Regions from separate parts of the Paenisporosarcina sp. P4_B8 genome, predicted to be linked through region 4. Evidence: riboswitches for the same ligand, from Rfam matches in the RefSeq annotation. Region 4 holds a riboswitch; each other region holds the start of a gene.

Region 1 (7,875 bases), on a different contig from region 4:
TAAGGCATAAAAGAAACAGCTCAGCAGGAATCTGCTGAGCTGTTTTATTGTTCAACTTAAAAAGAAAGAAAAAATGACTATTTCGATTAACATTTACGGATGAGGTTTATATGTTTTGTATAGGGGTAAATTTGAATTAGAACATTAGAAACATTTCAACTATCACAAAATATGAGGAGGAAACTAACATGGCAGATTGGAAAAAAACATTATTAGCAAGTGGTCTAGTAGGTGGAATCGTTTTGGGTGGTTTAGCAGGTTGTGGTGACGGAGTTGACCAGGATAATGGTGTCAATGATGGTGACCAGAAGGACGAAGTAGATTCTGAAAACAAAAACACTGAAGAAGGCGAAGAATAATTCAGCAGATTTAAGGAGCGTAGAGCTCCTTTTTTTGTGGACAATAAGTGATGTTAATGGATTAAGCCTTGTAACACCCATCACTCTATAGCTTTTTAGCAGTCCCCAAAATTTTCTAAAATTGAATTCTTCATCCTATTTCTATTTTCGATACTACAATGGGAAAATCCTGTTTGAACTTATGAACTGGAAACCGATCAAATAAAAAACCATCTCCTTTTTTTCGGGAGATGGTTTTCATTATGATTTGAATAAATTCAGCCAGCCTTTGTATTTAAACCAGGCGAACATTAACAATCCGATAAGTGCCATTCCGCCTAAAGCGAAAAAGTAGCCATATTTCGTCTCGAGTTCCGGCATGTTTTCAAAATTCATGCCATATACCCCTGCTACAAATGTTAGTGGAATGAAAATGGAGGATACAATCGTTAAAATCATCATGATTCGGTTCATTCGGTTGGAGTTCATTGCCATATAGCTATCTCGAATATCTGCTGTAAGTTCTCGGTTTGACTCCACAATTTCTGTCAGTTTGACGAGGTGATCAGAAATATCCGCAAAGTAGGAATGTTCGTGCTGTTGAAGGTTAAAACGACTCGAGTTTAATACACGGTACATCAAATCACGCATCGGCAAAATCGTTCGGCGCAACCATAACAAGTCACTGCGCATTTCAAAGACGGTATCCATCGAAAAATGCTTCATATCAAACGTCATCTGATCTTCAATTTCGTTCAAATGGTCCTCAATCTTGTACACAAGTGGAAAGTAGGAATCAACCACTTTGTCGAGAATTTGATACATCGCATAAATCGCTCCACGTTCCCAGAAGGAGGCATCGCGTTGCAATTTTTCTCGAACCAAGTCCAATTCTTGAACGGCATTATGATGAAAAGTAACAACAAAATTCTTTCCGACAAATAAATCCAATTCCTCGGCTTCAAGCGTCTCTTCATTCAGCGTATGGACGACAAAGAAATGATATCCATCGTGGTAATCGACTTTCGGGCGCTGCAAGCGGTGTAAACAATCTTCAATCGCTAGTGGATGGAAATGAAAGAACGAATCAAGCAAAGCCCATTCAGTGGCTGATGGTTTGTCAAAATCAATCCAGTACCAGTCGAATGACTTTTTATGTAGATCTTCTAAAGGAAAGTCCATTTCTAATTGACTATCAACGGTAACTCCAAATGTTCGAATCATAAGTAAAACCTCGTTTCACACGGTAAATGCTAGTAGTAGTTTACCACGAAAGTTCGATGTGCTTGTATTGAAGCCTATAAAATTCGTTTGAAAAAGGAGAAGTTACCAGTCGATTTCTTATGACTTCGCATTAAAAGCTCATTTTCTAAATAATGTCTTAACAAGTCATTCACATCCTCTTCATATTCATCGGCTACACTAAAGGTGCAAGCTCAAATCCAAGGAGGTCCTACATGAGTCAAACACGTTTAAAAAAGAAAGCTTTACCTATCGCAATCCTTTCGTTTTTAGCCATCAGTGGAGTCGCGGGAACCATTGCCACATTTCCATTTCATAAACGACAACGAATACCTCTAAAAGCTAGATAAAGGAAAAATAAAAAATGCGATTTAAAAGGAGAGTCATTAACGTGGAAATTCAACGAAGACCTTGGAAAAAAATATCTTTGACGCGATTTATGGACTTCATAAGTAAGTCCACTCAAAGAGCACAAGAAAAGAGATTTTCTCAATTAAATTCATCACAGACACCTTGGAATTAACTAAACGCAATCATATATAAATAAATGGATTCTCTTTAATACTCTCATTTCTTATGGAGAGTTTTTTCTTGTTTAAAAATCCTTTATACGGGAATTTACATATCTTTAATAACTTTTACCACTCCATACGCTGACAGATACGAAATCGGGATGAGAAGAAAAAGAATAATCAATCCAATCATCGTACCAAGCGGAGAGATAGGAAGTAGATTACCTGCAAAAAAACCAAGTAACTGATAAAAAATGACGAAAATGACGATGGACATGATCAAAATAATGATCTTATTTTTGAAGGTTTTCATTGTGGTTCTCCTTCCGCAACAACCAAATATATTATCATTAAGTATTACATTTACTTCCAATTGTTACAACTGTTTCTTTAAAGCGAGCGCATCGTTTGACTCTCTGTAAAATATAGTTTATTCTAGCCATGGAATTAATAAATTCATAAAGCGCCATTTTCACAATGGCGGCCAAGTTTTCTAGGGTTCCGCAAACAACCGGTTTGGTCTGGTCCGAGAGAAAACGCTTTGCACACACGCAAGGATACACGGAAGGATAAAAGCCTGGGAGATGACGTATGATACGTTTATCTCTCGGGCTTATTTTGATTTGGAAAAGGAGTATGTTTTCATGAATAAAGAATGGATGAAAGTCTTCATAGCAGCATTTTTTGAGGTATTTTGGGTAATTGGTCTCAAGCATGCGGATGATATCTGGACATGGTTGGGCACGGCAATTGCTATTTCGGTGAGTTTCTATTTAATGATTATGGCAGGGAAAACACTTCCTGTTGGAACCGTGTATGCAGTGTTTGTCGGACTTGGTACAGCTGGGACAGTGATTGCGGATATCCTCTTTTTCGGGGAATCATTTAGTATCGCAAAAATTGCCTTGATTGCACTTCTGTTAATTGGGGTTGTCGGGCTTAAGCTGGTGACAAAAGAACAGGAAGAGGTGGAATCCTAATGGCGTGGATATTCTTAGTCATTGCTGGATTGTTTGAAATGACAGGTGTGGCGATGATCAGTCAAGTGCATAAAAGTCGCAATTGGAAGTCCATTAGCGGATTGTTCGCAAGCTTTTTGGCAAGCTTCCTGTTCCTTGCACTCGCCATGGAAACCCTTCCGATGGGTACGGCATACGCAGTGTGGACAGGTATTGGTGCTTCAGGTGGAGCGATTTTAGGCATGATTTTATACGGGGAGCCTAAAACATGGCTGCGCATGCTGTTTATTGCCATGGTGTTAGGAGCGGCTGTCGGTTTGAAATTTATTTCTTAGGACTGTCATATCTATTTCCCGGCAAACATAGCATAGCTTTATCACACGTATAAAAAGCAGTATATTTGAATTTATTAGAAAATTATGTTGACAAGTATTTTGCACCCTGTCATAATCCAATTTAGATTTTAAAAAATATCATATCTACATTTTTCTTATCAAGAGCAGGTGGAGGGACTAGCCCTATGAAACCCGGCAACCGACTTACGCGAGTAGGCACGGTGCTAATTCTTGCAGCAGTAGCTGACAGATAAGAGGATGTTAGTTCAACTACTAACCTCTTCTTTTTTGTGAAGAGGTTTTTTATTTTCCCTAAAGAGGTGAAGACATTGAGTGAAGTAATCGCGACTTATTTAGTCCATAGCATAGAAGGAAATTTAGAAAAAAAAGCAGAAGGCATCGCACTTGGCTTGACGGTCGGATCATGGACCGACTTACCGCAACTGGAACAACAGCAACTGAAGAAACATAAGGGACGCGTTGTATCTGTCCAAAAAGAAAATAGTCAATTAGAAAGCAGAACGAAAGGAATTATTCGCATTGCATACCCCAAGGCGAATTTCAGTCCTGATTTGCCAGCCATTTTAACGACGACTTTTGGCAAGTTATCACTGGACGGGGAAATCAAATTAATTGATTTGGAGTTCAGTCCGGAATTAACGGGCCACTTTCCAGGTCCGAAATTCGGCACAGAAGGAATCCGACAACTGACAGGCGTGCAAGAACGACCATTTGTCATGAGTATCTTTAAAGGCATACTCGGGAAAGATTTGGACTTTTTACTGACACAACTGGAACACCAAGCACGCGGTGGTCTGGATTTTGTGAAAGATGATGAAATTTTATTCGAAAACGAGTCGACGCCTTTTGAACAACGGATTGTAAAAGGACGTGAAGTACTCGAGCATGTTTTCTCGGAGACAGGTCACCGCACACGTTACGCAGTGAATTTGACAGGACGTACATTCGACTTAAGAGACAAAGCAAGACATGCGACAGAGCTAGGGGCAGATATGTTGCTGTTTAATGTTTATGCATACGGATTGGATACACTGCAAAGTTTAGCTGAAGATCCAGAAATTGCGATTCCGATTATGGCACACCCAGCTGTTTCGGGAGCATTCACTCCATCCCGAAAGTATGGTCTCTCAAACCACCTCGTACTGGGTAAATTATTGCGACTTGCCGGGGCGGATTTCTCGTTATTTCCCTCACCATATGGCAGTGTGGCCTTGGAAAAATCAGAAACACTAAAAATTGCAGATGCACTCCAGGTTCCTGGTTTGATAAAGACCTCTTTGCCAGTGCCTTCAGCCGGAATTCATCCGGGCATGGTGCCGCAACTGATTGAAGACTTTGGTATTGATTCCGTCATCAATGCAGGTGGCGGGGTGCACGGACATCCGGCAGGTTCTGCGGCGGGGGGCAAAGCATTCAGGCAAGCGGTTGATGCAATGCTATCAAGGAAGACCTTATCAGAGGCTGCGCAAACAAATGCAGAACTGCAACAAGCACTGGAATTGTGGGGTGACAAAGTACGATGACACCACCCGTTATATTTTGTGATTTTGATGGCACGATTACCACGAAAGATAACATTATGGCCATCATGAAAAAATTCGCACCACCTGAGTGGGAGCCGATTAAAGACCAGATTCTCGACCAACAAATAACCATTCAACAAGGCGTGACACAACTTTTCAACTTGTTATCAACCGACCAAAAAGATGAAATTACCCAATATGTATTGGAACAGGCACAAATTCGAGAAGGATTTGAGGATTTTGTGGCCTATACGAAAGCACAGAAGATTCCACTCTTTATTGTATCTGGTGGCATTGATTTCTTTGTTAAGCCACTCGTGAAGGAACATATAGAAGACGACCGTATTTACTGCAACGTGGCAGATTTTTCTGGAGAAACCATCACAATCAACTGGCCTCATTCATGCGATGAACATTGCTCGAATGGCTGTGGTTGTTGTAAACCATCCATCATTCGCAAACTGAGTGACGACAACACTTACAAAATCGTCATCGGTGATTCCATTACCGATCTGCAAGCGGCCAAACTGGCAGACAAAGTCATAGCGCGGGACTTCCTCATCGAAAAGTGCGAAGAACTCGATATTCCTTTTGAGCCATTTGAAACATTTACAGACGTGATTCACATTTTAAAGCAATTGGAGGTACGCACATGAGCAATTACTTTTCCCGTTGGACCGAGCTTTCGGCCATAAAAAAAGAACTCGCAGACCGCGATTGGTTCTACGGCACGAGTGGTAATTTATCGATTAAGGTAACGAATGAACCGGTTACATTCCTCGTTACAGCATCCGGTAAGGACAAACGGAAATTCACGGATCATGACTTTTTACTAGTTGATGCAGCTGGTGAAAAGTTGGAGGAAACGACGTCAAAGCCATCGGCCGAAACGTTGCTCCACGCTAAGATTTATAACAAAACAAATGCCGGGTGTGTCCTTCATGTGCACACGATTGACAACAATGTCATCACGGAACTGTATAAACATGAAACACATATCGATTTCACCGGAAATGAAATTATTAAAGCACTCGGTTCCTGGGAACAAGATGCCAAAGTCAGCATTCCGATCATTCCAAATGTCGCGCATATCCCGACACTTGCTGAACAATTTGATCGTTATGTAACAGGGGACATGGGAGCAATCCTGATTCAAAATCACGGCATCACGGTGTGGGGCAAAGACGCTTTCGAAGCGAAAAAATATTTGGAAGCATGGGAATTTTTATTCTCGTACCAAGTGAAAATCGCAACTATAAAACATGTAGTGGGGAGTTATTAAAAATGGCATACATTCGCAAACACGCAAACAACGAACGCATTGAAGAAGAGCAAGCAGTCATCGACTTTTTGAACAGCAATGAAGTTATTTACGAAAAGTGGGACATCGAGAAGCTTCCAACCGGACTTCGTGAAAAATTCAATCTAACAGATGAAGAAAAACAACAGATTCTATCCGCATTCGGAATCGAAATTGCTGACATTTCCGAGCGACGCAACTACCAGCAAGCGGATGTGATTTCACTCTCTGAATCAACGCCTAACTTGGAACAACTGTTGAAAAATTTCCAACAGGAGCATCATCATGAAGACGATGAAGTACGTTTCATCGTCAGCGGTCACGGCATTTTCGTCATTCAATCGGAAGACGGAGAGTTCTTTGATGTCGAGTTGCAACCGGGAGACTTAATCTCTGTACCTGAAAATGTACGCCACTACTTTACGCTGATGGAAGACCGCAAAGTCGTAGCGGTGCGCATTTTTGTCACGACAGAAGGCTGGGTACCGATTTACGAGAAGGAAACAGTCGCTTAATTAGAGGTTGATTACTTTTTGACCACTTGATAAAGGTCTGTGACCAGTCAAGGTTGATTTTCATCCGGTCAGCCGAAGTTTTTGACCAGTCAGCAATGGTTTTTGTCCATTCGCCTGGACACGGACAAATCATCCTTTCCAGACACACAATAAAACCTGACATCCCGTAAGGAGTCAGGTTTTTTGTACTTATTACACACGATGGGGGAAGAAAGAGTCGTGCGTCATAGTCGGATGTGAGGATTAATTTCTATAAATTAATATAGACAACTTGCACCGACAATAATTAACAAGATGAAGAGAACAACAATCAACGTGAACGTAGAACCGCTAGTATTGCAGCATTCGTATCCCATGCCTTACACCACCTTTTTAGAAAGGATGCTTTAGCATATGCTCATCTTTGGCACTGACTCGGGAAAAAATCACGGTTCACTACACAAGATTGTTTCTTGCTTCACTTTATTTTATTTGGCCACACCATTCTTCTTTCAAGACGGCATTTACTTTGGCTAAGTTGAACTTTTGATACCCTTGACCTTCTGCCCATGCTTTAATCCCCGCGTGTTCAGGGTCATCTTTGTCTTTCATGACGCGCTTGAATTCGTCATATCCAGGCGGACCTCCCACATCTTCAGGTGGGCAAGTACCTTTGCCTTCGAGCAGCTGCGGATAATTATACGCGTAATCATCCACTACTTGTTCGAGCACCACTTCGTGGTCCCAGCTGTCTCCAAAGTCATACATGTAGCGAAATACGGGAGAGTCATGGACGTATTTGGTCAAATCCACATCGCGTGCGAGTAATAGCTGAGTACGGATAAACCGTTGATACATTCTAAATTCATACGATCCTTCTTCTGGCGGGTTTTTCATATAGTATTGGGCCATGCCGAAGTTTTCTGAAACCGATTCTTCATCGCCGACCAATTGAATCGTTTTATCGTTCTTGGAATCGTCGATGGAGAAATTAAATAAGTGACTATTTGTCCATCCGACAGAGGTTTGGATAATCGAATGTAAATCATAAAAATCGAGCGTTTCAGGTACGATAAAGCGGCGCCATACTTTCGGTTTTACATAATTTAGCGTGACAAGAAATTGATACGCTTTCAAGATATCACCTCTAC
Region 2 (7,875 bases), on a different contig from region 4:
TGAAGGACCATATACCCAGTGGCGGCCGCTAAAATAAAGGCCAAAATAAAGAATACAGCCGCACGCCTTTTTGCCTCTAACATTCATTAATCCCTCTTTTCAAAATGGTTTCTTTTTTACTTATTTAGGTATAATCCTTCATTGAATACCTCAAAGGTCATATATTATTTACCACTTCCTGACCTCTAATGTCAAAGTTGGATAATATTCCCATCTTATTTTCATAGTTCCCTTGCACCATGTAAATTAACCCATTTCACGATATTTATTTTTACCTAATCACCAAAACGTTGATATAATGCGATTCGTTAAATTTGATATAATTTTAAATCACAACTTTTTTACCTTCAATAAACCTTTTTTTTACAATTAAAGGGTATAATGAATCTTTATTTTTTCCATGTAATCCCAATAACCTCGGATTCAAGATACTTAAAATCAAGTGTTTTTAATGTATTCCTTCTATATAATAAGTGCGTTATTTTCCCCAATAGAAAAACCGCTTCATTTCTCCATTTGGAGAGAATGTAGCGGTTCGATTTTCTTATATGGTGACTAAAATTTGAGTCTGTTTGCCGATAATTTCTGCATAATCTTTCACCATGGCACTTGCAGTCGGGAATTTACCTGCTCCCGGGCCCACTAAAGTTAAAGTTCCCATGTAATCCGTTTCAAGCGCAATTGCGTTATTTACTCCCTCAATTGCATACAAAGGATGCTCTGGACCTACCAATCTTGGACCAACACTTGCATGTAAGGATCCATCTACCTTTTCGACAATTTCTGCCACATGTCTGAATCGCAAACCTTCCCTTGCAGCCGCCAGTACTTGTTCAAGAGTGATATCTGCTATTCCTTCAATCGATACATCATCCCACTTTGGTTGTTTACCGAATGCTAAATTACTCAATATCATAAGCTTTCGAAATGCGTCTTGACCTGAAATGTCATTGAAAGGATCTGCCTCTGCATACCCCAGTAGCTTTGCTTCCTCCAAAGCATCCTGAAACCAGCTTTCTTGTACCCTCATTTGAGTTAAGATGTAATTCGAGGTTCCATTTAATATCCCTTGAATTCTTTGAACCTGATTTACTAGAAGAATATTTTTCAAAGTTGAAATTATGGGAACACCGCCAGCTGTAGTTGCTTCATATCCCACATGGACACCTTGCCTATTTGCCAGTTCTTGTAATTCCAAGCCACGCTTTGAGAACATGACTTTATTAGCCGTAATGACATGACAACCTTTTTGGATGGCCTTACATAAATAATCGTAAGCAGGATCTTCCCCCACAATGGCTTCAAAAACAATTTGAAGCTCTGGGATAGCTTCAATTTCATCAAAGTTGTCAGTGAACAATACGCCTGGAGCTGCCAAGCGGCTTTTTGTCTTATCTCTTATCAGAATTGCTTTGATGTCTATATCTAATCCAAGTGATTCTTTTAATTGATCCTTTTTCTCATTAAGTATTTGGTAAATACCTTGACCAACTGTGCCAAAACCTAAGATTGCTGCTTGAATCGTCGCCATGACTTTACCCCCAAGTGAACAGATAATATATCTCCCCATGTCTCAAATTCAGTCAGAAAGCCATCATGACCGAATCGTGTGTTGACCATGCAGAAATGATGATCAGGAACGAGATGCGCAAAAGAGCAAATGTCCTCAGGTGGATATAGTAAATCATATGTGAATGCTATGGTAATCACTTTTGCTTCAAATTGCTTTGCCGCAATTTCTATACCGCCTCTACCCCTTCCGATATCATGGGTATTCATTGCTCTTAACAAGGTAAGGTAGCTATTCGCATCAAAACGGTTAGCCAGTTTTACCCCTTGATATTTCATATAGGATTCGATTTCGAACAATCCATTGCTTCTGGTCTTTCTGGCAAAACGGTTCTTATGTAATTGTTCACTACGATAAGTGACCAGCCCCGCCATTCGAGCCGTTTCAAACCCCTTGATATCCGAGGAACAGGTATAGTTTCCATTGAGATAATTCGCATCCGTCTCAATTGCATGGATTCCAATGTAGTTAAAAGCAATACCTGTGTCACTTAGATAAGGGGTAACTGCTAAAGGAATAAGAATATCCATATCTTTTGGATAAAGTAATCCCCACTCCAGAACACGCATGCCACCAAGTGACCCACCAACTACCGCATGAAGCCGATTAATATCCAAAGCTAGTAATGCCTTTTTTTCCGCATGCACCATATCGCGAATTGTAATTGTCGGAAAGGATGATCGATATGGATTGCCTGTAGAGGGATTGATGGTCAACGGCCCCGTCGTACCCGAGCATCCTCCAAGGACATTCAGTGTAATAACTCGAAAAGAGTCGGTATCAATATTCTTTCCCGGTCCAATTAACCCGCTCCACCAGCCTGGTGTTTCCTTTGATCCAATGGCATATTGATTGCCAGTTAACGCATGACAAACCAAAACAACTGGTGCTTCTGGAGGACCAAGAGTTTCATATGAAAGTTCAACATGCTCAAGACATTCCCCAGACTCTAGTTGAAAATTCCCGATTGTCACACTTCCTGTTGCCATTAAATTCACCTCCACATTAAACCGTTACGACGGTGGCATGTTCTATTGCTTTCCCCAAATCGGCTACCAGGTCTTTCACAGATTCCAATCCTACTGATAGACGAATCAACTCTTCTGTTACACCCGATTGCTTCAACTCTTCACTGCTTAACTGTTGATGGGTTGTTGAAGCAGGATGGATAATGAGCGATTTTGCATCCCCTACATTAGCCACATGCGACCAGATTTGGACATGGTCGATAAGTTTTCGTCCTGCTTCTCGACCTCCTTTAATGCCAAAATTCACAATCGAGCCGTATCCATTCTTTAAGTACTTGTTTGCCAATTGATGAGATGGATGAGATTCGAAACCATTGAAACTTACCCATTCTACTGCCGGATGATTTGCTAAGTATTGTGCGACTTCAATTGCATTTTCATTATGTTTCGGTACGCGGAGATGCAATGTTTCAAGACCTTGCAAAAAAGCGAATGCATTATCCGGGCTTAGGCATGGACCGAAGTCACGCAGTAGCTGGACCCGCAGTTTAATCGCGAAAGCCACTTGTGGGACATCAATCCCGTAACGAAGGCCATGGTAGCTCGTATCCGGTTCCGTAAAGCCAGGAAACTTCTCGCTGTTCCAATCAAACTTACCTGCATCCACAACGACACCGCCAATTGACGTACCGTGTCCCCCAATCCATTTCGTAGCTGAATGAACGACTACATCCGCACCGAATTCAATAGGGTTGCTTCCGTATGGCGTTGCAAACGTATTATCGATAATCAACGGGATTCCGTTCTCGTGTGCAATGTCAGCTACAGCTTCTACGTCCAATACATGAAGGCTTGGGTTTCCTATGATTTCCCCGAAAATGGCTTTCGTTTTATCGGTAATGGCCCCGCGGAAATTCTCAGGATCGGTGGAATCAACAAACTTCACCGTGATTCCATACCGTGGAAGTGTATTAGCAAATAGATTGTAGGTCCCACCATACAAATTGCCAGCAGCGACGATTTCATCACCGGCTCCTGCTACATTCAGAATGGAGAAGGCTATCGCAGCCATGCCGCTCGATAGGGCTACCGCTGCTGTGCCACCTTCCAATAACGCGATTCGCTGTTCAAATACGTCCACAGTCGGGTTGCCGATGCGTGAATAAATGTGACCAGTTTCCTGCAAGGCGAATAAGTTTTGGGCATGTTCCGTATCTCTGAAAACAAAAGAAGTTGTTTTGTGGATTGGCACTGCACGGGAACCCGTGATTGGGTCCGGCTGCTGACCTCCGTGTAAAAGTAGAGTTTCCGGTTGAAGATTTGTCATTGTTTTCCCTCCTGGATTGTGTTTTAGATGGAAGCGTGGAGGCGAAAGAGGAGTTTTATGAACAGAAAAAAGCCCCGTCTTCGCTTAAGAAGAGGGGCTCACAAGTGCGTGTTCCTCCTCTTATCTTTCAGATCTCCACTAAAGAAATCTGTAGGAATTAGCACCTTTGCAAGTTAATCACTTGCCGGTTGCCGGGCATCGCAGGGCCTAGTCCCTCCGCCACTCTGGATAAGAGTATTTGATTCAGTTTTCCATCTTGAGAATCAGTATATGTTTAATATCCATAAATAGTCAAGAATTATTTATATAATTTTTTGAAACTTCTGCCAACACTTAAACGTTTAAAGAGTTAGTGAAAAAAAGGGGTTGGGAATATGAATCTTGCATTATGGGTGCTAATCACCTTACTATCAGGTTATTTAATTGGCTGTCTCCACGGTTCAAATGTGGCGCAACGGCTTTCTGGGGTGAATGTAAAGGAACAGGGAGTAAAGAATGCGGGGGCATCCAATGCCACTATTGTATTAGGCTGGAAATACGGGGCACTCGTCGCATTTATTGATATTGGTAAAGGAATACTTGCTATCGTCCTTTTGCGTCTTATATTCGAATCAACTGATCTTTCCTTGGAGTATCAATGGGTCCTATTATTTCTTGTGGGGGCATCTGTCGTAATAGGTCACAATTATCCATTTCAGATGCATTTTGATGGTGGTAAAGGAACGGCATCTGTTATTGGAGTGATGTTAGTACTGGATTGGAGAATCGGATTGGTTGGACTTATCTTGCTGATTGTCGTTTCATTGGTGACAGATTACTTATTAATCGGTGTACTGTTCTTATATATTACATATATCATTTTAGCCTTTTTGATTACAGAAAGTACTATGCCAATTGTCATAACCACCGCACTCTTCTTACTCGCATTATGGAAGCATCGCGAGAATATACACCGTTTGAGATCCGGGATGGAACCACGAGTTTCTTCGGTTATCAAAAAGAAAAAAGTGACTCACTCCAATTAATTGGGGAATCTATTTTTTATTCCGAATTTACTAAAAAGTCGTTAAAATTTCATTCGGCCAGAACAATCATTATTCCGTGAACCGAATGAAAGTGCTAAACTGAGGTAAGGGGTAAAGACTACTGGCCCGCATCATGTCGGTCAATATCTGCCCAACTCCGAACCAACTTTTCTAAGGGAGATGAAACCATGCAAGAAACATTAATCGAACGCCTTGTACGTTATGCCAAAATTGATACACAATCAGATGCTGAAAGCACCACTTGTCCATCCACACCAGGTCAATGGGACTTATTGCACGAACTAGAAAAAGAATTGTCTTCAATCGGAATGGAAGACATTTCACTTGATGACAATGGTTATTTATTTGCCACTTTGCCTGCAAATTCAGAACGTGAATTGCCAACAATCGGCTTTTTAGCTCACGTCGACACAGCAACTGATTATACAGGTAAAAATGTAAACCCTCAGCGTATCGATTGCTATGAAGGTGGCGACATCCGATTAAACGAAGAAACCGTTATGTCTCCTGACGATTTCCCGGAGCTTAATAATTATATCGGGCACACTTTAATAACAACTGATGGCACGACTTTACTAGGTGCCGACAACAAAGCAGGAATTGCTGAAATTATGACAGCTATGGAGTTTCTAATTAATAATCCAGACATTAAACACGGCAAACTTCGTGTTGCCTTTACTCCAGATGAAGAAATTGGGCGTGGGCCACATAAATTTGATGTTGAAAAATTTGATGCCAAGTATGCTTATACAATGGATGGCGGACCTCTTGGAGAACTTCAATTTGAAAGTTTCAATGCAGCTGGTGCTAAAGTTATCACACGTGGGACAAGCGTTCATCCAGGTTCAGCTAAAAACAAAATGGTCAACGCTCTGACCATCGCCATGAAGTTCCAATCTTATATGCCTGCAGATGAAGTGCCTGAGAAGACTGAAGGATATGAAGGATTCATCCACTTGATGAATTTCAACGGGCATGTAGAAGAAGCCAAATTGTCTTATATCATACGTGACTTCGACCGTGAAAAATTCGAAGCGAAGAAAGTATTATTTGAAGAAGCTGCTTCAAAAATCAAAGCAGAATACGGATCAAATGCAATTTCGTATGAACTGCATGATCAATATTTCAACATGGGTGAAAAAATTGAGCCTGTAAAAGAAATTGTCGACATTGCACATGAAGCGATGACGAATCTATCAATTAATCCATTAGTCATCCCAATTCGTGGAGGTACTGACGGTTCACAATTATCATATATGGGGATGCCAACACCTAATATCTTTACAGGTGGCGAAAACTATCATGGAAAGTATGAATACATTTCAGTCGATAACATGGAAAAAGCAACCAAAGTCATGATTGAAATGATTCAACTGTTTGAAAGACAAGCTTAATATTGCCATAAAAAAACAAGCATTGACTGTCCTCCTGACAGACTGTGCTTGTTTTTTTATGGAATTTCCCATGACATTGAATTTCCCAATAAACGTCACCTAATTTTGCACCTTCCGGCATATATTTTATGGGAATCGCAGAAAACATCATAAGTAGGTCATGATTACTTATCCTGCACCGACAACTTCACAATTTTGTAAAGACTTTTCCAGTAAATGATGAAAATCATTCTCATTAATTCTTTGTTTTATGGTATGATGTTTTAAGTGAGAACACCTATCAGTTAGATGGAGGTTACAATGATGCATACTGCTGTTAAAGCTGAATCCCTTTCAATTGGATATACTGATCATTTACTATTTGAAAATTTGAATTTACATATACCCCGTGGGGAAATATCCGTTTTTGTTGGCAGCAACGGCTGCGGAAAGTCAACATTGCTTCGTTCCATTGCACGTTTATTGAAACCGACAACCGGTTCTGTCCTATTGGAAGGAAAAGATGTTCACCGCATGTCTTCCAAAGAAGTGGCAAAAAAAATGGGCATACTGCCTCAATCACCCGTTTCACCAGAAGGTCTGACGGTTCATGATTTGGTGAAGCAAGGTCGTTATCCCCACCAGTCATGGTTGAAGCGCTGGACTGAAGAAGATACAGAAAAAGTGGAAGCCGCAATGGAAGCAACGCGAATTAGCGATCTTCGTGACCGCGCCGTTGATACATTATCCGGTGGCCAACGCCAACGTGCTTGGATTGCAATGACACTCGCTCAAGATACCGACCTCATCTTGCTTGATGAACCTACGACTTATTTGGACATGACGCACCAAATTGAAATTTTGGATTTGCTGTTTGAATTAAATGAGAAAAAAGATCGTACCATTGTGATGGTATTACATGATTTGAACTTAGCATCCCGATACGCCCACAATATCATTGCCATTAAAAATGGCGATGTCCATGCTCAAGGTAAACCGGAAGATATCATTACTTGTGATTTAGTTAGATCAGTATTTGGTATGGAATGCCAAGTTTCAAAAGATCCAATGTTCGGCACACCTCATTGCATCCCTTATGGTCGGGGACGCTGTGTAGTACCAGAATTACGAGTTTCTACAGGTGCGTAAGTATGAAGGATAGTCTTAAACAACTTTCTGTGTTTGTCGATGATGACCGTCAGCCCGTTATGACACTCGGTGAGGCTCATACTGCAGATGGCATAAACAGAATGCTTCAAACTGTTCGAGACATAACTGATGCACCAACGGATGCCGTTGCTGCATCTGTTTTTTTTCGCCGAATCGGTTTCTTGTTAGCAGCTCAATTCAATACGATTACGGTACACAAGCAAGTTTTTGCCGGACCTTTAAACCACATTGGTATTATTCAGGACGACTATACAATTAAGTTCACAGTACCAAGTGAAGGCTATATCAAAGTGCAAGATGAAGAACAAGCTTTACGATTCGTTCTGGACACCTATGGTCATCCTCTAGTTGAATTCTTTAGTCAACAGGCGAAGATCCCTAAGTTGATTTTATGGGAAAATATATGGGGGTACGTCATATG
Region 3 (6,515 bases), on a different contig from region 4:
TTCTCGAAGTGAAGTAGGCAAGCCCAGCTTATGATAAAACGGCAGTAATCGCTCCACTTCGCTTTCTTTTTGTTCTAGGAGCAGTTGAACCAAAATGCCGTAAGCTACTTTATTTCCATGAAGCGCTTCGTGAGACTCTGGTGCAATGGTCATTCCGTTATGAATGGAGTGGGCACCTGCAATGCGACCAAATTTGTCACCAAATCCACCAACCATGCCGCCTAGCATAATAATGGATTCCACTACTTTTTTAAATGACTCTGACACTCGGGCTTCTTTCGCGTCAGCAATGGCTTCTTCTGCATGAGCAAACATTTCTTCAGCACACAGCCGAGCGGTATGATGAGCGACTTTCAGCGCAACCGGGGGATGGGTTAATCGCCGAATTTGTACGTCTGCCTCATACCACTTGGCTAGCGTGTCACCGATGCCTGCAATCAAAAGTGGAGCTGGGGCTTCCACTAAAATGCGCGGCTCGACGAGAAGAATGTCAACACTCATGGGATACACATCGTAATGTGTCATAACCCCTTCATCCGAATAAATAACGCTTAGTGGTGTCCACGGTGCGCAGTTTGAAGCAAGTGTTGGAATTAACACTGACTTCGTTCTACTAGCGCTAGCAGCCGCTTTCACCACGTCTAATACTTTTCCGCCGCCTACTCCAATAATGGCATCCACACCATCAGTTTGTGCCAACGTAGACACTCTATTAATCTCAGTGAGTGAACACTCGCCTTTATAGAAGGTATGTGATACCTGAATGCTTTTTAGATTTGGAAAGTAATAGCGCGCTGCATTCCATGATTTCACACCTGAAACAATAAGTACTCGCTGAATGCTTCTTAGCTGTAACTTCTCTTCTAATTCATTCAGTACACCACTTTTACAAACATATTCAGCTGGTGCGCCCCGAACTATGATGTCTTCCACAAAAACCCTTCTCTCTTAACGGTTTTTCATCCACTCTGGTTTGCCGAAACCTTCGAATTCCGCATCGATGATTTCCTCGAATTCTGGTGCTTCCACGACTTCAATTAAATCTTTCGCTAATTGTGAGTCTTTGTTAGCTGTCGTTACAGTAACTAAGTTGCGGTATCGGTCCGGCATGTTCTCAAGCAAAATCGCATCCAGCAGGTTCATTTCCGCCGCTAAAGCGAAGTTACCAGGTACAGCTGCTAAGTCCGCACTGTCCACTGCACGTGGAAGTTGGCCAGCTTCAATTGGTTGGAACACCAAGTTCATCGAATTTGATTTAATGTCCTTTTCAGACGCCTTCAATGGTTCTGCATTAGGGTCTAATTCAATTAATCCATGGTCTTGCAAGATTAATAATGTACGAGCTGCATTCACCGGGTCATTCGGAATGGCAATAGTTGCTCCATCCTTGATCTCTTCAACAGATTTGAACTTGTTGGAGTAAATGCCCATTGGTGCTGTCGGCACTGCAATCAAGCCTGTCAATTCCATATCATTTTCTTTTGAGAAGTTTTCCAAGTAAATCGAGTGTTGGAAAAGATTTGCGTCAATATCTCCATTGTCCAACGCTATATTCGGTTGAATATAGTCACTGAATTCAACGATTTTCACTTTGTATCCTTTATCTTCAAGAGCGGGTTTGATTGCCTTATTGAGCATGTCGCTATATGGACCTGCTGATCCGCCTAATGTCACTGATTTGTCGTTGTCAGCATTGCCTTTTGACTCATTGTCGCTTCCTCCACATGCAGCAAGTGCCGCTGTCATTAAGACTAGAATGAACATTAATAAAACTTTTTTCATCTCTGTTTCTCTCCCTTTTTATCGCTTATCTATTGCTTTTGACGTCCAGTCACCCAGCTGCTGAATGACTTGAACGAGAACAATTAAAATGACAACTGTCACCATCATGATTGTTTCATCGTAACGGTAATATCCGAAGCGAATGGCTAAGTCTCCAATACCGCCGCCTCCAACCACACCCGCCATTGCGGAGTATGCTACTAAACTAATGATTGTCATCGTAATGCCTTGCACGATGCTGGTTTTTGCTTCAGGCAATAATACATCCTTGATGATCATCCAAGGTGTCGCGCCAACTGCAATGGCTGCTTCAATCACTCCTTTATCAATTTCACGAAGAGACGTTTCCACAATTCTGGCGAAGAAAGGAATTGCAGCAACTGACAATGATACACTTGCAGCTGCTGGACCAATCGTTGAGTCTACCAGTAATTTGGTTAAAGGAATAAGAGCTACCAACAAAATGATAAATGGAATGGAACGCACCATATTGACGATAAAACCGAGTGTTCCTTTGACAAATCGATTTTCTAAAAATAAACCACGGTCTGTAACAAAAAGCACAATCCCCAATGGTAAGCCAATAATGATTGCGACTGTTAATGAAACCCCAATCATATACATCGATTGCCCGAATGCATTCAGGATATCTGGCCACATTTCAATTACATGCGTTATATCAATTCCCATTACGTACCACCTCCACTTGCGCCCCTCGTCCTTCCATATACGTGATGGCTCTTGTTATATTTTCTGGTTGTCCTTGAATTTCCATCAAAAACAAGCCGAGTGGTATTTCCTGAATGTATTCAATCGCGCCATGCAAGAAATTACCTCGTACATCAAAATTCTGAATCATATCCGAGATGACACCTTCTCCCGCCACATTGCCTTTAAATAGCACTTTCACAATACGTCCAGTGACTTGATCCAAAATGGATTGGGGTACTTCGAATGATACGACGCTACTGATGAACTCTTTCGTCAATTCTGCTTTTGGATTGGAGAAAATATCGTAAACCGTTCCCTCTTCAACCACCCGTCCATCTTGCATGACGGCCATGCGATCACATACTTCTTTTACCACATTCATTTCGTGTGTGATCAACACAATGGTGATGTTCAATTCGCGATTGATTTTTTTGAGCAAGCGCAGAATAGATAAGGTCGTATTCGGGTCAAGCGCTGAAGTCGCTTCGTCACACAGCAGGACGGAAGGATTGTTTGCCAGTGCACGAGCAATTCCGACACGCTGCTTCTGTCCACCGCTTAATTGGGCCGGATAAACATCTTTCTTATCTGTCAAACCAACCATTTCTAGCAACTCCAAAACGCGGGTCTCCATTTTTTCACTTGGTGTATTAGCTGCCTTTAATGCGAAGGCAATATTCTGAGCAACTGTTTTTTGACTGATCAAGTAAAAGTGTTGAAAGATCATGCCGATTTTCAAGCGGGCTTTACGTAATTTTTCTCCTTTTAATTTTGTGAGGTCCAGTCCATCCACTTCAATTTGTCCGCTTGTTGGTCGTTCCAGCAGATTGATGCACCGCAATAATGAGCTTTTGCCTGCACCTGAGTATCCGACAATGCCGAACACTTCACCTTCATTGATGGTGAGATTTACGCGATCAACACCTATAACCGTTCCTTTTTTCGTTATGTACTCTTTAGATAAATCATTAATTTTTATCATCACAAGCTCCTTTTTGCCAAATAAAAAATGCCCCTTTCATCATGAAAGAGGCACCGAAAAATGGATTTTGGGTTATCTTTCAGAATGAAATCATTCTGTAGGAATTGGCACCTTCCCAGCTCGTGCTGGGGGTTGCCGGACGTCATTGGGCCTATCCCTCGGTCTCTCTTGATAAATTTCCATATGTAGTTGTTTGGTTGTTTTGTTGCTGAAGTAAATCTTACGATGTTTTTATACACGTGTCAAACACTTTTTTAAAATTATTTTCATTTTTCAAACAAAGGTTCATATAGCGAAGGTCTGCGATCCTCGTATACCGGTATGCGAGTACGTACATCTTCAACTTCTGAAAAATCAACATCAATGATTGCGTACTCTTCATCATCAGCTCCAGTCCATAACACTTTCCCCCACGGTGCAATGATCATGGATTGGCCATTGAACTGATTGTTCGGATCGTTCCCAGTTCGGTTGACCGCGATGACAAAACATTGATTTTCGATTGCACGGGCTTGAAGCAAGATTCTCCAATGATCGATACGAGTTTCAGGCCATTGTGCTGGTAAGAAGAGCACTTTCGCTCCGGCTAATGCATGTGCCCTTAACCATTCAGGAAACCTTAGGTCATAACATATGACCCCTCCTGCTTGAATAGAACCTAATGAAAATACATTTAATTGATTTCCTGCTTTTAAGTATAGATGTTCATCCATGAGACGGAACAAATGCGCTTTATCATATTCTGACACCAGCTTACCCTCATTCGAATAGATGTACATTGTGTTGTAGAAGCTGTCTCCTTTTTTCGTAGAAACCGACCCTCCTACGATATGGACATGATATGTACGGGCCAGCTCGGAAAGAAATTCTTTTGTTCGTTGCCCTTCGACGTCTGCAAGATGTTCTAACTCCGTTAATGCATAGGCAGTATTCCACATTTCAGGTAATACAACGAGCTCTGCACCCTCACTTGCGACCTTTTTTATGTACTTTTGAACGTTGGAAAAATTTTTTTCAGGCTCGGCAAACGCTACGTCGAGCTGAATGCATGCGATTTTCATGGGTACACCCCCTGTAGACAAGATACACAAAAGATTATAAGATTTGGCTGATGATTGCAACTATTTCAGAAAATGAGGAAAAACCATGGAACTTTCTAAGAAACTTCAACAATTACCACCACAATTCTTTGCTTCACTTGTTCAAAAAGTAGGAGCTGCAGTGGCACAGGGTCGCGATGTGATCAATTTAGGTCAAGGAAATCCTGACCAACCAACACCTCCACACATCGTAAAAGCCTTACAAGAAGCTGCCGAAAATCCCCTTACACATAAATATTCGCCATTTCGTGGAATTGGCGAATTGAAGGAAGCTGCAGCAGATTTTTATAAAAGAGAATACAATGTTGAGATTGACCCAACTACAGAAGTTGCGGTTTTATTCGGAACGAAAATTGGACTTGTGGAGTTGCCAATTGCTGTACTGAATCCTGGAGATTTGATGTTACTGCCTGACCCAGGTTATCCGGATTATTTATCTGGAGTCGTCATGGCTGACGTTCAATATGAAACACTGCCACTAGTCGCCGAAAACAACTTTTTACCTGATTACAATATGCTTTCTCAAGACACGAAAGAACGCGCAAAACTCATGTATCTTAACTATCCAAATAATCCAACTGGAGCAACTGCAGACCTTGAATTCTTCAACCAAACCGTCGAGTTCGCAAAAGAAAATGGAATTGCTGTATCACACGATTTCGCCTATGGAGCCATTGGATTTGATGGCGTTAAACCGGTAAGTTTCCTACAAGCTGAAGGAGCTAAGGAAATAGGAATTGAGATGTATACGTTATCTAAAACCTACAACATGGCAGGATGGCGTGTCGGGTTTGCAGTTGGTAACAAAGAGATGATTGAAGCCCTGAACTTGATTCAAGACCATTTATTCGTCAGCCTTTTCCCTGCAATACAGCATGCTGCAGTCGCTGCTTTGAATGAAAATCAATTATGCGTTTCCTCATTGGTCGAGCGCTACGAAAACCGTCGCAATACCTTTATCAACGCATGTAAACGGATTGGTTGGGAAGTAGAAGCCCCTACAGGCTCATTCTTTGCTTGGTTACCCGTTCCAAAAGGATATACCAGCCAAGAATTTACAGACAAGCTTTTAAATGAAGCAGACGTAGCCGTAGCCCCAGGAAATGGCTTCGGTGAATTTGGAGAAGGCTATATTCGGGTTGGGTTATTAGTTGATGAGCCACGCTTGGAAGAAGCGGTAGATCGGATCGGTAAGCTGGCTATCTTTTGAGCAAGTGGTGACAATGAATGAGTATTTAATTACTATCGTAAACACCTTTCATTTGTTGATAGGTGTTTTCGTTGTTCTTTTGCAAAAGTAGACTTGCTGATCTAAACTTCATTTTTCATAAGACCTTATTATTTAGAAGCCTGCCTTTCACAGAAAAGAGCCATGTAGCGTACGCGGAATGGTACCCATTTAGTTCTTGAGTTTTTAAGAACGTGACGGTCTAGAAAGACTAATTATTTTTATTTCCGCTGCGCTCCTGTTCAAACCCTTAGAAAACAACATACAAAAAACCGATATCTCGGAATGTACCGGTTTTTCATTTGCCTAGCGACGTCCTACTCACAAGGGGCCCCCCCCAACTACCATCGGCGCTAGGCTGCGAAAAGAGATGCACTGCGCATTTCTTCGTCATCTGCGGGCTTCTCGTTTCTCACGTATGTTATACGTTCCGAGACTCGCCCCCTTGTTTCCTCGAACTACTTGCACCTCTCTTTTCTCGCACACCTTCGATTCCTGTTTAAAAAACAACACAAAAAAACCGACACCTCGGAAGGTATCGGTTTCTTATTTTGCCTAGCGACGTCCTACTCTCACAGGGGGAAACCCCCAACTACCATCGGCGCTAAAGAGCTTAACTTCCGTGTTCGGTATGGGAACGGGTGTGACCTCTTTGCCATTATCACTAGACTATTTGAGTGTTTGTTCACTCAAAACTGGATAAACGGGTCAT
Region 4 (7,875 bases):
AAGCATTTCCAGCAAATTCCTTATGGGAATTTGCTTTTTTCAATTCTCCTATCGTTTGCATGCATGAAATATATCCATAATGCCATGCTAGAAAAAAGGGGTTGAAAAAATGTCAAAAGTATATGTTTCGGTCGCTCATCACCGATACTATTTCCATCCTGAGGATTCGCCATGGGAATATGAGATTGAAGCCGAGCCCGAAGTTTTAACCGTACTAGATCAATTATTTGATCAAAAGGAATCCTTTGAATGGAAAGGTTTTTGGAGAGCTCAAACGCCTTATGTCCCTTACCATCTAGACCCAGAAAATGATGGTGTCGATTTGCGATTGAAAAAGTTATACGCTGTCATTCATGAGTACGGAAATGAAGAAGCAAAACAACAAATAGAAACATTGCCTTATTATAGTTGAATGCTGTGCATGCCTTCGCTACACTATTTGAAAGGAGTGTAGCAGGCATGTTTTCTTTTGTAGATCAGCATGGGTTAAAAGTTACGTTATCATTTGAACCAAATGCCTTTTTAATTCCTACCACACATGTACTCGTGCTAGCGAACAGGCAGAACCAGTGGTTGCTAACAAAACATCCACAAAGAGGGATTGAATTTCCCGGTGGAAAAGTAGAATCAGGCGAGACGTTAGAACAAGCAGCAAAACGGGAAGTATTTGAAGAAACAGGCGCACAACTTTCAAATTTAATATGGTTTGCAGAATATATGGTGCATGAGCGTAAGCCTTTTTGTAAGGCGGTTTTCCGTGCAACAGTTGATTCAATTGAAAACAATAGTGAACGATTTGAGACTGAGGGACCTGTATGGATGACGATACAGGAGTTTTTCAAATCAACTAATCTTAGTTTTCATATGACAGATGACGGAATGCGAAAAATGTTGGAACAGGTGATGTTAGATGAAAGTAGACGGAACAATTGTACACAGACTTCCGTATCCAAGTCCAAATCCACAAGTTAAATTAACGGAAATTGTCTATTGGTCATGTGGATTCAGGGTAAAAGGGTTACTCGCGGAGCCACGCAAAGAAGGCAAGTATGAGGGAATCCTCTATTTACGTGGAGGTATTCAAAACATTGGTATGGTTCGATCTGCTCGAATTGCTCAGTTTGCCACACAAGGATTCGTGGTGTTTGCCCCTTATTATCGTGGGAACAGAGGCGGCGAAGGTAGAGATGAATTTGCTGGGGAAGATCGGTTTGACGCTACCAATGGAGTAGAAGTATTAAGACAGTTTATTTCAGTGAACCGTATTCATTTGTTTGCATTTTCTCGTGGAGGAATTATGGCTTTATGGACGGCTGTTCTGCGTTCAGATATTACATCGGTTGTCACCTGGTCAGGTGTGTCAGACATGGTTCTCACCTATGAGGAACGTGAAGACATGCGTAGAATGATGAAGCGGGTGATTGGTGGTAATCCTACGAATGCACCTGAGGCATATGAACTTCGTCAACCACTCAAACATGTCAGTGCTATTGATGCCAAAATTCTAATTATCCATGGACGAAAAGATGGGAATGTCGGAATTGAACATGCCTTACGTCTCGAAAAAGCACTCATCGATGGAAATAAAAATTTTGAGACTTGGTATTTTAAAGATTACACACATTATTTCCCTTCGAAAACCAATAGACAAACTGTCAGAGATTTAACGGACTGGATGAAACGACAAGGGGATTAATATATGAAACATATCCGAATTCATTTAAAGACTAGCAGTACTGCTAACAAAACCTCTGTCCCTAATGATACGTCATATTGGAAAAAGCTTTGGGATTCATATACGAGTGAATATGCTTCAGTGGAAATTCTATGTTGGCAGGAAGAAGTGCATGATATTGAGGAATTGACCAGACTCTCTGCACATTCTGTGAATCAAGGACTTGTAAAATCGTTTACAATTACATTGGACGAAGAAAACTGTAACTATTTACGTAATCATTCGATTGATGCAGACGGTGGTTTAAAATGGTTCACTATATTCTTTTATAAAGAAGATATTCAAATGCTTGAGATAGCACAATATGGTTCAGAAATTGTATTATATGGAGTAAATGAGAAAGAAGCGGAAGAATTTGAAGCGCTATTCCCTGAAATCGAGAACGCGGAATACTTCAAAGAACACCTCATGTAAGCAGAGGAGGGTGAGGCATGGGAAATTTACATATAATATACGACTCTTTATTACTAACCAGTGAAACCAACAAGCTTAGGAAGAGTATTAGCTATTGGTTTCCGTTAATGAATGAGGTACTTCCAGTGTTTACAGAAGTCGAAGTGCATTGTCGTGAAGATGAAAAAGAAGCAATTCTTAAGATTAAACCTTTCGCTCATACCATTCGATATGGAAGTGGATTGGTCATTTTTACAATGCCTCTAAATCAGAAGCTAAAAGACTTGCTGCTGTATGGGGTAAATGAAGGACATACCAGGATTCCCTGGTATACATTAGTATTCAAGAGAAATGGTGCACATATTTGTACTGTTAAATATCACGGATCTGAATTGTTTTTCTACCAGATAACGAAAGAGGATGCTAAAGAGATAGAATCTTACTTTCCCGAAGAGACAGTTTTTGAATATACGAAGTAAAAAAATGGCCTGCACATGAAGTGCAAGCCATTTTTTTATTCTAGATAATCGGACCGCCTTTAGAAATAATCTCTTCAGACACTGATCCGAATTTAATGAAGTTTTCACGGAATCGATTAGCCAGTTCTTGAGCTTTGTTATCGTATGCTGCTGGATCCGCCCATGCATCGCGTGGGTTTAATACGTCAGACGGTACGCCAGGTACTTCTTTAGGAATAGCTAAACCGAATGCTGAACCTTTATCCATTTCAACATTATCTAATTTGCCTTCCAATGCAGCACGAACCATCGCACGTGTATAAGAAAGTTTCATACGGCTACCAACGCCATATTCGCCACCAGTCCAGCCAGTATTTACAAGGAAGACTTGTGCATCATGCTCATCGATTTTGTTCCCTAACATTTCTGCATATACAGTTGCAGGAAGGGGAAGGAATGGAGAACCGAAACAAGTTGAGAATGTTGCTTGTGGAGATGTAATTCCACGCTCTGTACCAGCAAGCTTCGATGTAAATCCGCTTAAGAAGTGATACATCGCTTGTTCTTTCGTCAACTTACTGATTGGAGGTAATACCCCAAACGCATCTGCAGTTAAGAAAATGATGGTTTTTGGATGACCCGCTACAGAAGGATCAACAATATTGTCGATTGCTTGTAATGGGTAAGCAGCACGCGTATTTTCAGTTAACGAAACATTTTCGTAGTCGGGTATACGCGTTTCAGGATCCAATACCACGTTTTCCAATACAGAACCAAAACGGATTGCATCGAAAATTTGTGGTTCATTTTCACGTGTTAAGTTAATTGCTTTTGCGTAACAGCCGCCTTCAATATTGAATACGCCGTTATCTGACCAGCCATGCTCATCATCGCCGATTAATTTACGATCTGCATCAGCAGATAATGTTGTTTTTCCTGTTCCGGACAATCCGAAGAACAAAGCAACATCGCCTTTTTCACCAACGTTTGCAGAACAGTGCATCGGTAGTATGCCTTGCTCAGGAAGCAAGTAGTTCATAATGGAGAAAATTGATTTTTTCATTTCACCGGCATACTCAGTACCACCGATTAAAATGATGCGTTTTTCCATTGACACAATGATAAACGTTTCGGAACCTGTACCATCGATTGCAGGATCTGCTTTGAAAGTCGGAGCATAAACGATTGTGAATTGTGCTTCATGCGATGCCAACTCATCTTTAGTCGGACGAATGAATAATTGGTGTGCAAAAAGGTTATGCCAAGCATATTCATTGATTACTTGCAATGAAAGGCGAGATTCTTTATCCGCACCGGCAAAGCCATTAAAGACAAATAACTCTTCTTTTGTTTTTAAATAGTTCACAACTTTTTTATATAAAGAGTTGAAAATTTCAGATGATATTGGTTGGTTTACTGAGCCCCAATCAATCTTGTCTTTCGAGCTATCTTCCACAACAACATATTTGTCTTTAGGAGAACGTCCTGTATATTTTCCTGTCACTACTTTTACAGCTCCAGTTGGTGTTAAGACAGCTTCTCCACGTAATGTTGCTTTCTCCACAAGTTGTGGGACTGAAAGTTGCACATGCACGTTTTGGCCATTTAACAAGTCGTTCAGCTCGTTCATCGTGTTCACTGAATTCATGTATATGTACCTTCCTTTATCGTATATTACCCTTATATCGGGTTAACCTTGATTCGAAAATTAGTATAACACATTACGCTTAATAATCTACACTAATAGCCTAATTAATTATATCTGATTTTCGAACATTTATATAGAACGAAAAAAATATTTGACAAGGCTTCATTAGTTTATTATGATGTAAAACTGAACGGATACTCTTATCCCGAGCTGGTTGAGGGGTCAGGCCCTATGAAACCCGGCAACCTGCAATTATGAACCAAGTAGTAATTGGCAAAGGTGCTGAACCTGAAACAAGGTGAATTCCTTGGATGATAAGAGTGAAAGGTGCCTATACATGAATACCTTTCCTCATGTATTTTACGTGAGAGAGGGTTTTTTTTATGACATCTCCCTTTATCCTCGTGTGCAGAAGCCCGAAAAGGCGGAAGGTTTTATTCAACTGAATAAGCTGGACATGGGAAATGAGTACCGTTTGAATTTTCCGAGAGCAATCTCGAAGGATATAGGAGGAATATTAAATGACAACTCGTCGTCTATTTACATCAGAATCAGTAACAGAAGGGCATCCGGATAAGATTTGTGATCAAATCTCAGACGCAATTTTAGATGCTATTTTAACTGAAGATCCAAATGCACGTGTTGCGTGTGAAACCACTGTAACAACAGGTTTAGTGCTTGTTGCCGGTGAAATCACAACATCTGCATACGTGGATATTCAAAAAGTGGTACGTGAAACAGTTCGTGAAATCGGCTACACACGTGCAAAGTATGGTTTTGACTCAGAGACTTCTGCAGTATTGACTGCAATCGATGAGCAATCTGCTGATATCGCAATGGGTGTTGACAGAGCACTGGAAGCACGTGAAGGTTCGATGACAGATTCAGACATCGAAGCAATCGGTGCAGGTGACCAAGGTTTAATGTTCGGTTTTGCTTGTAATGAAACACCGGAATTAATGCCTCTTCCAATTAGTATGGCTCATAAGTTAGCTCGTCGTTTAGCATTAGTTCGTAAAGAAGAAATTCTTCCATACTTACGTCCAGATGGCAAAACACAAGTAACTGTAGAATATGATGAAAACAATAAACCGTTGCGTATTGACACAATCGTTATTTCTACTCAACATCACCCAGAAGTAACACTTGAGCAAATTCAACGTAACTTGAAAGAACATGTCATCAATCCTGTCGTTCCGGCAGAATTAATTGACGAAAATACAAAATACTTCATTAACCCAACTGGTCGCTTCGTAATTGGTGGACCACAAGGGGATGCTGGTTTAACTGGTCGCAAAATTATCGTTGATACTTACGGTGGATACGCTCGTCACGGTGGCGGCGCATTCTCTGGTAAGGACGCTACGAAAGTTGACCGTTCAGCAGCATATGCTGCACGCTATGTAGCGAAAAACATCGTAGCAGCAGGACTTGCTGACCGTTGCGAAGTTCAACTTGCATATGCAATCGGTGTTGCTCAACCAGTATCAATTGCAATCGATACTTTTGGTACAGGTACAGTAGAAGAATCGAAACTTGTTGAAATTGTTCGTGATTCATTCGACCTTCGCCCAGCTGGAATCATCAAAATGTTAGATCTACGTCGTCCAATTTACAAGCAAACAGCTGCTTATGGACACTTCGGTCGCACAGACTTGGATGTACCATGGGAGAAAACAGACAGAGCGGCTACTTTGAAAGAAAAAGCAGGCGTTTAAGAGTGAGAAGCCATTCCGGGGTATGACCTGGAATGGCTTTTTTGTTGGAAATTAGTGGGAGGAAGGGTTGAATCAGCTGTGAACCGCAATAAATCCAGTTGAAAGGGAACAAAGTGCATTCGTACAGGAAGAATCGAAGAGTGAACGGGAACAAATCAATTTGAACGGGAATAAATCTAAGAATGCTTTAACATATTAAAAGGACCGGGCTCAATTACCCGGTCCTTAATATCCGTTTACTTTTGTTTTTGCATTTCCTTATAAATCTGTCCTTTTTCAGCATATTCTCTCACAATACGTTCCATATCTAGTTTGTCTTCAGCGTTCAATTCACGAACCACTTTTGCCGGACGTCCCAATGCAAGCATACCTGGGGGAATTACTTTACCGGGAGGTACCAAGCTGCCTGCACCAATAAATGCACCTTCACCAATCTCTGCGCCATCCAGCACAATGGAACCCATGCCAACTAATGCTCCTTTTCGTACGGTACAGCTATGTAAAGTTACTTGGTGTCCGATGGTGACTTCATCTTCCAAAATTAATGGAGCGGCAGGGCTTTGATGAAGGCAACACAAATCTTGAATATTAACTTTTCGGCCGATTCGTGTCGCATTGACATCACCACGAATAATGGTATTAAACCAAATAGTGGACTCTGGACCGATTGTCACATCACCACTTATTGTGACATAATCAGCAATATAAACAGATGGGTCAATCATGGGTGTTTTATCATTAAATGGGTAAATCATTCTAAAACCTCGTTTCTTCTTGCCATATGCTTTCATTATACAAAAAAAGAGGAACTAAAAAAGGATGACTTCGTCGAATAAAGAAATAGAAGGAGCGATGATTATGTGGAAATGGGAAGCTGATGGACAGGCAAAAGCAGTCATCGCCATCGTACACAGCGCGTATGAACATCATCGTAGGTACGCCTGGTTAATAGAAGAATTCAGGAGTTCAGGATTTCATGTTGTAATGGGGGATCTGCCGGGGCACGGAGAATCGGCTCTCAATAAACAAGCACATGACGAGGATTTTCAATCGTATGGCACTTTTATCAATCACTTGATTGACGCTTCGCTTACATATAACTTACCCGTTTTTATTATGGGTCACGGGTTAGGTGCAACTTTACTCATGCAAGTGCTTCAGGAAAAATCAATTGAATGTGCAGGAATTATTCTGACATCTCCTTGGATGCATTTACATATTCATGCATCGAAACTTTCCAGTGCTTTAGCCAACATGGGGAAGCTTGCTGAAAACGTCAAGAGTACTCATGAAATAACCATTAAAAAACTGACAAGAAATTATGATGTTTATACGCAAGATAAAGACGATGAACTATATAACACGACCATTACTTTGAAGTGGTACAGGGAGTTGCAGCATTTGATGAAAGCAACAACCGCCAAACAAGAAAGCATTCAAAATGTTCCTATTTTGATGATGACTGCAGAGCGGGATAAAATTACGGATCCGACATTCGCAAAGAATTGGCTGCAAAAACAACAACTTTCTGAAATACAATACAAAGAGTGGAAAAATTGTTTCCATGATCTGTTCCAAGAGCCAGAACGAGAAGATGTGTTTTATTACACTAAGACATTCGTGAATAATGTGTTGCGTTCACTCGGATATGTGGTTTAAGACAAATAAAAGCCTTTCTAATGAAAAATTAGAAAGGCTTTTATTATGGATTTGTTTATGACTTCATTTATGAATTATGCTGATTTACAAGGATTTTTACAATCATGCGGTGCTTTAGATATAAATTATTCTGACAGAAAATTAGCCCCCTGTAAAAAAGGGAATCAATAGATTCCAAATTTCAAAACCTGAACATTTACGAATATGATAATTCTCTTTTAATAAAAATATTACAGCTTGTTAACGAAAAGAATATTAATTTAA

The links. A riboswitch is a leader RNA that binds a small molecule or an ion and turns the genes downstream of it on or off. The one in region 4 is predicted to bind S-adenosylmethionine.
Region 1: linked by a shared signal. The riboswitch ahead of AC1DSK_RS10795 (2,3-diketo-5-methylthiopentyl-1-phosphate enolase) and the one ahead of metK (methionine adenosyltransferase) in region 4 are both predicted to bind S-adenosylmethionine.
Region 2: linked by a shared signal. The riboswitch ahead of AC1DSK_RS00675 (O-acetylhomoserine aminocarboxypropyltransferase/cysteine synthase family protein) and the one ahead of metK (methionine adenosyltransferase) in region 4 are both predicted to bind S-adenosylmethionine.
Region 3: linked by a shared signal. The riboswitch ahead of AC1DSK_RS10595 (methionine ABC transporter ATP-binding protein) and the one ahead of metK (methionine adenosyltransferase) in region 4 are both predicted to bind S-adenosylmethionine.

Annotation. Positions count from the first base shown of each region.
Region 1 is NZ_JBFUHX010000010.1:31,145-39,019, forward strand. Features, by position in the region: gene AC1DSK_RS10760 (VanW family protein) at 1-10, shown strand, start outside; gene AC1DSK_RS10765 (hypothetical protein) at 189-359, shown strand; gene corA (magnesium/cobalt transporter CorA) at 600-1,562, opposite strand; gene AC1DSK_RS10775 (hypothetical protein) at 1,796-1,930, shown strand; gene AC1DSK_RS10780 (hypothetical protein) at 2,199-2,405, opposite strand; guanidine-I (ykkC/yxkD leader) riboswitch at 2,575-2,678, shown strand; gene AC1DSK_RS10785 (DMT family transporter) at 2,737-3,072, shown strand; gene AC1DSK_RS10790 (DMT family transporter) at 3,072-3,386, shown strand; SAM riboswitch class I at 3,539-3,643, shown strand; gene AC1DSK_RS10795 (2,3-diketo-5-methylthiopentyl-1-phosphate enolase) at 3,716-4,930, shown strand; gene AC1DSK_RS10800 (2-hydroxy-3-keto-5-methylthiopentenyl-1-phosphate phosphatase) at 4,927-5,586, shown strand; gene AC1DSK_RS10805 (methylthioribulose 1-phosphate dehydratase) at 5,583-6,212, shown strand; gene AC1DSK_RS10810 (cupin domain-containing protein) at 6,215-6,745, shown strand; gene AC1DSK_RS10815 (YjcZ family sporulation protein) at 7,003-7,101, opposite strand; gene AC1DSK_RS10820 (plasmid pRiA4b ORF-3 family protein) at 7,208-7,861, opposite strand.
Region 2 is NZ_JBFUHX010000001.1:126,850-134,724, reverse strand. Features, by position in the region: gene AC1DSK_RS00690 (CpaB family protein) at 1-83, opposite strand, end outside; gene AC1DSK_RS00685 (homoserine dehydrogenase) at 545-1,531, opposite strand; gene metX (homoserine O-acetyltransferase MetX) at 1,504-2,559, opposite strand; gene AC1DSK_RS00675 (O-acetylhomoserine aminocarboxypropyltransferase/cysteine synthase family protein) at 2,576-3,865, opposite strand; SAM riboswitch class I at 3,983-4,100, opposite strand; gene AC1DSK_RS00670 (glycerol-3-phosphate acyltransferase) at 4,240-4,890, shown strand; gene pepT (peptidase T) at 5,079-6,305, shown strand; gene AC1DSK_RS00660 (ABC transporter ATP-binding protein) at 6,609-7,433, shown strand; gene AC1DSK_RS00655 (IucA/IucC family C-terminal-domain containing protein) at 7,436-7,875, shown strand, end outside.
Region 3 is NZ_JBFUHX010000010.1:101-6,615, reverse strand. Features, by position in the region: gene AC1DSK_RS10610 (iron-containing alcohol dehydrogenase family protein) at 1-933, opposite strand, end outside; gene AC1DSK_RS10605 (MetQ/NlpA family ABC transporter substrate-binding protein) at 949-1,782, opposite strand; gene AC1DSK_RS10600 (methionine ABC transporter permease) at 1,801-2,472, opposite strand; gene AC1DSK_RS10595 (methionine ABC transporter ATP-binding protein) at 2,462-3,475, opposite strand; SAM riboswitch class I at 3,545-3,653, opposite strand; gene AC1DSK_RS10590 (carbon-nitrogen family hydrolase) at 3,742-4,536, opposite strand; gene AC1DSK_RS10585 (aminotransferase class I/II-fold pyridoxal phosphate-dependent enzyme) at 4,622-5,785, shown strand; rRNA gene rrf (5S ribosomal RNA) at 6,357-6,472, opposite strand.
Region 4 is NZ_JBFUHX010000013.1:10,795-18,669, forward strand. Features, by position in the region: gene AC1DSK_RS12640 (Dps family protein) at 1-2, shown strand, start outside; gene AC1DSK_RS12645 (transposase) at 110-412, shown strand; gene AC1DSK_RS12650 (NUDIX domain-containing protein) at 460-972, shown strand; gene AC1DSK_RS12655 (alpha/beta hydrolase family protein) at 911-1,696, shown strand; gene AC1DSK_RS12660 (hypothetical protein) at 1,700-2,149, shown strand; gene AC1DSK_RS12665 (hypothetical protein) at 2,167-2,607, shown strand; gene pckA (phosphoenolpyruvate carboxykinase (ATP)) at 2,648-4,234, opposite strand; SAM riboswitch class I at 4,432-4,555, shown strand; gene metK (methionine adenosyltransferase) at 4,756-5,952, shown strand; gene AC1DSK_RS12680 (gamma carbonic anhydrase) at 6,189-6,707, opposite strand; gene AC1DSK_RS12685 (alpha/beta hydrolase) at 6,811-7,611, shown strand.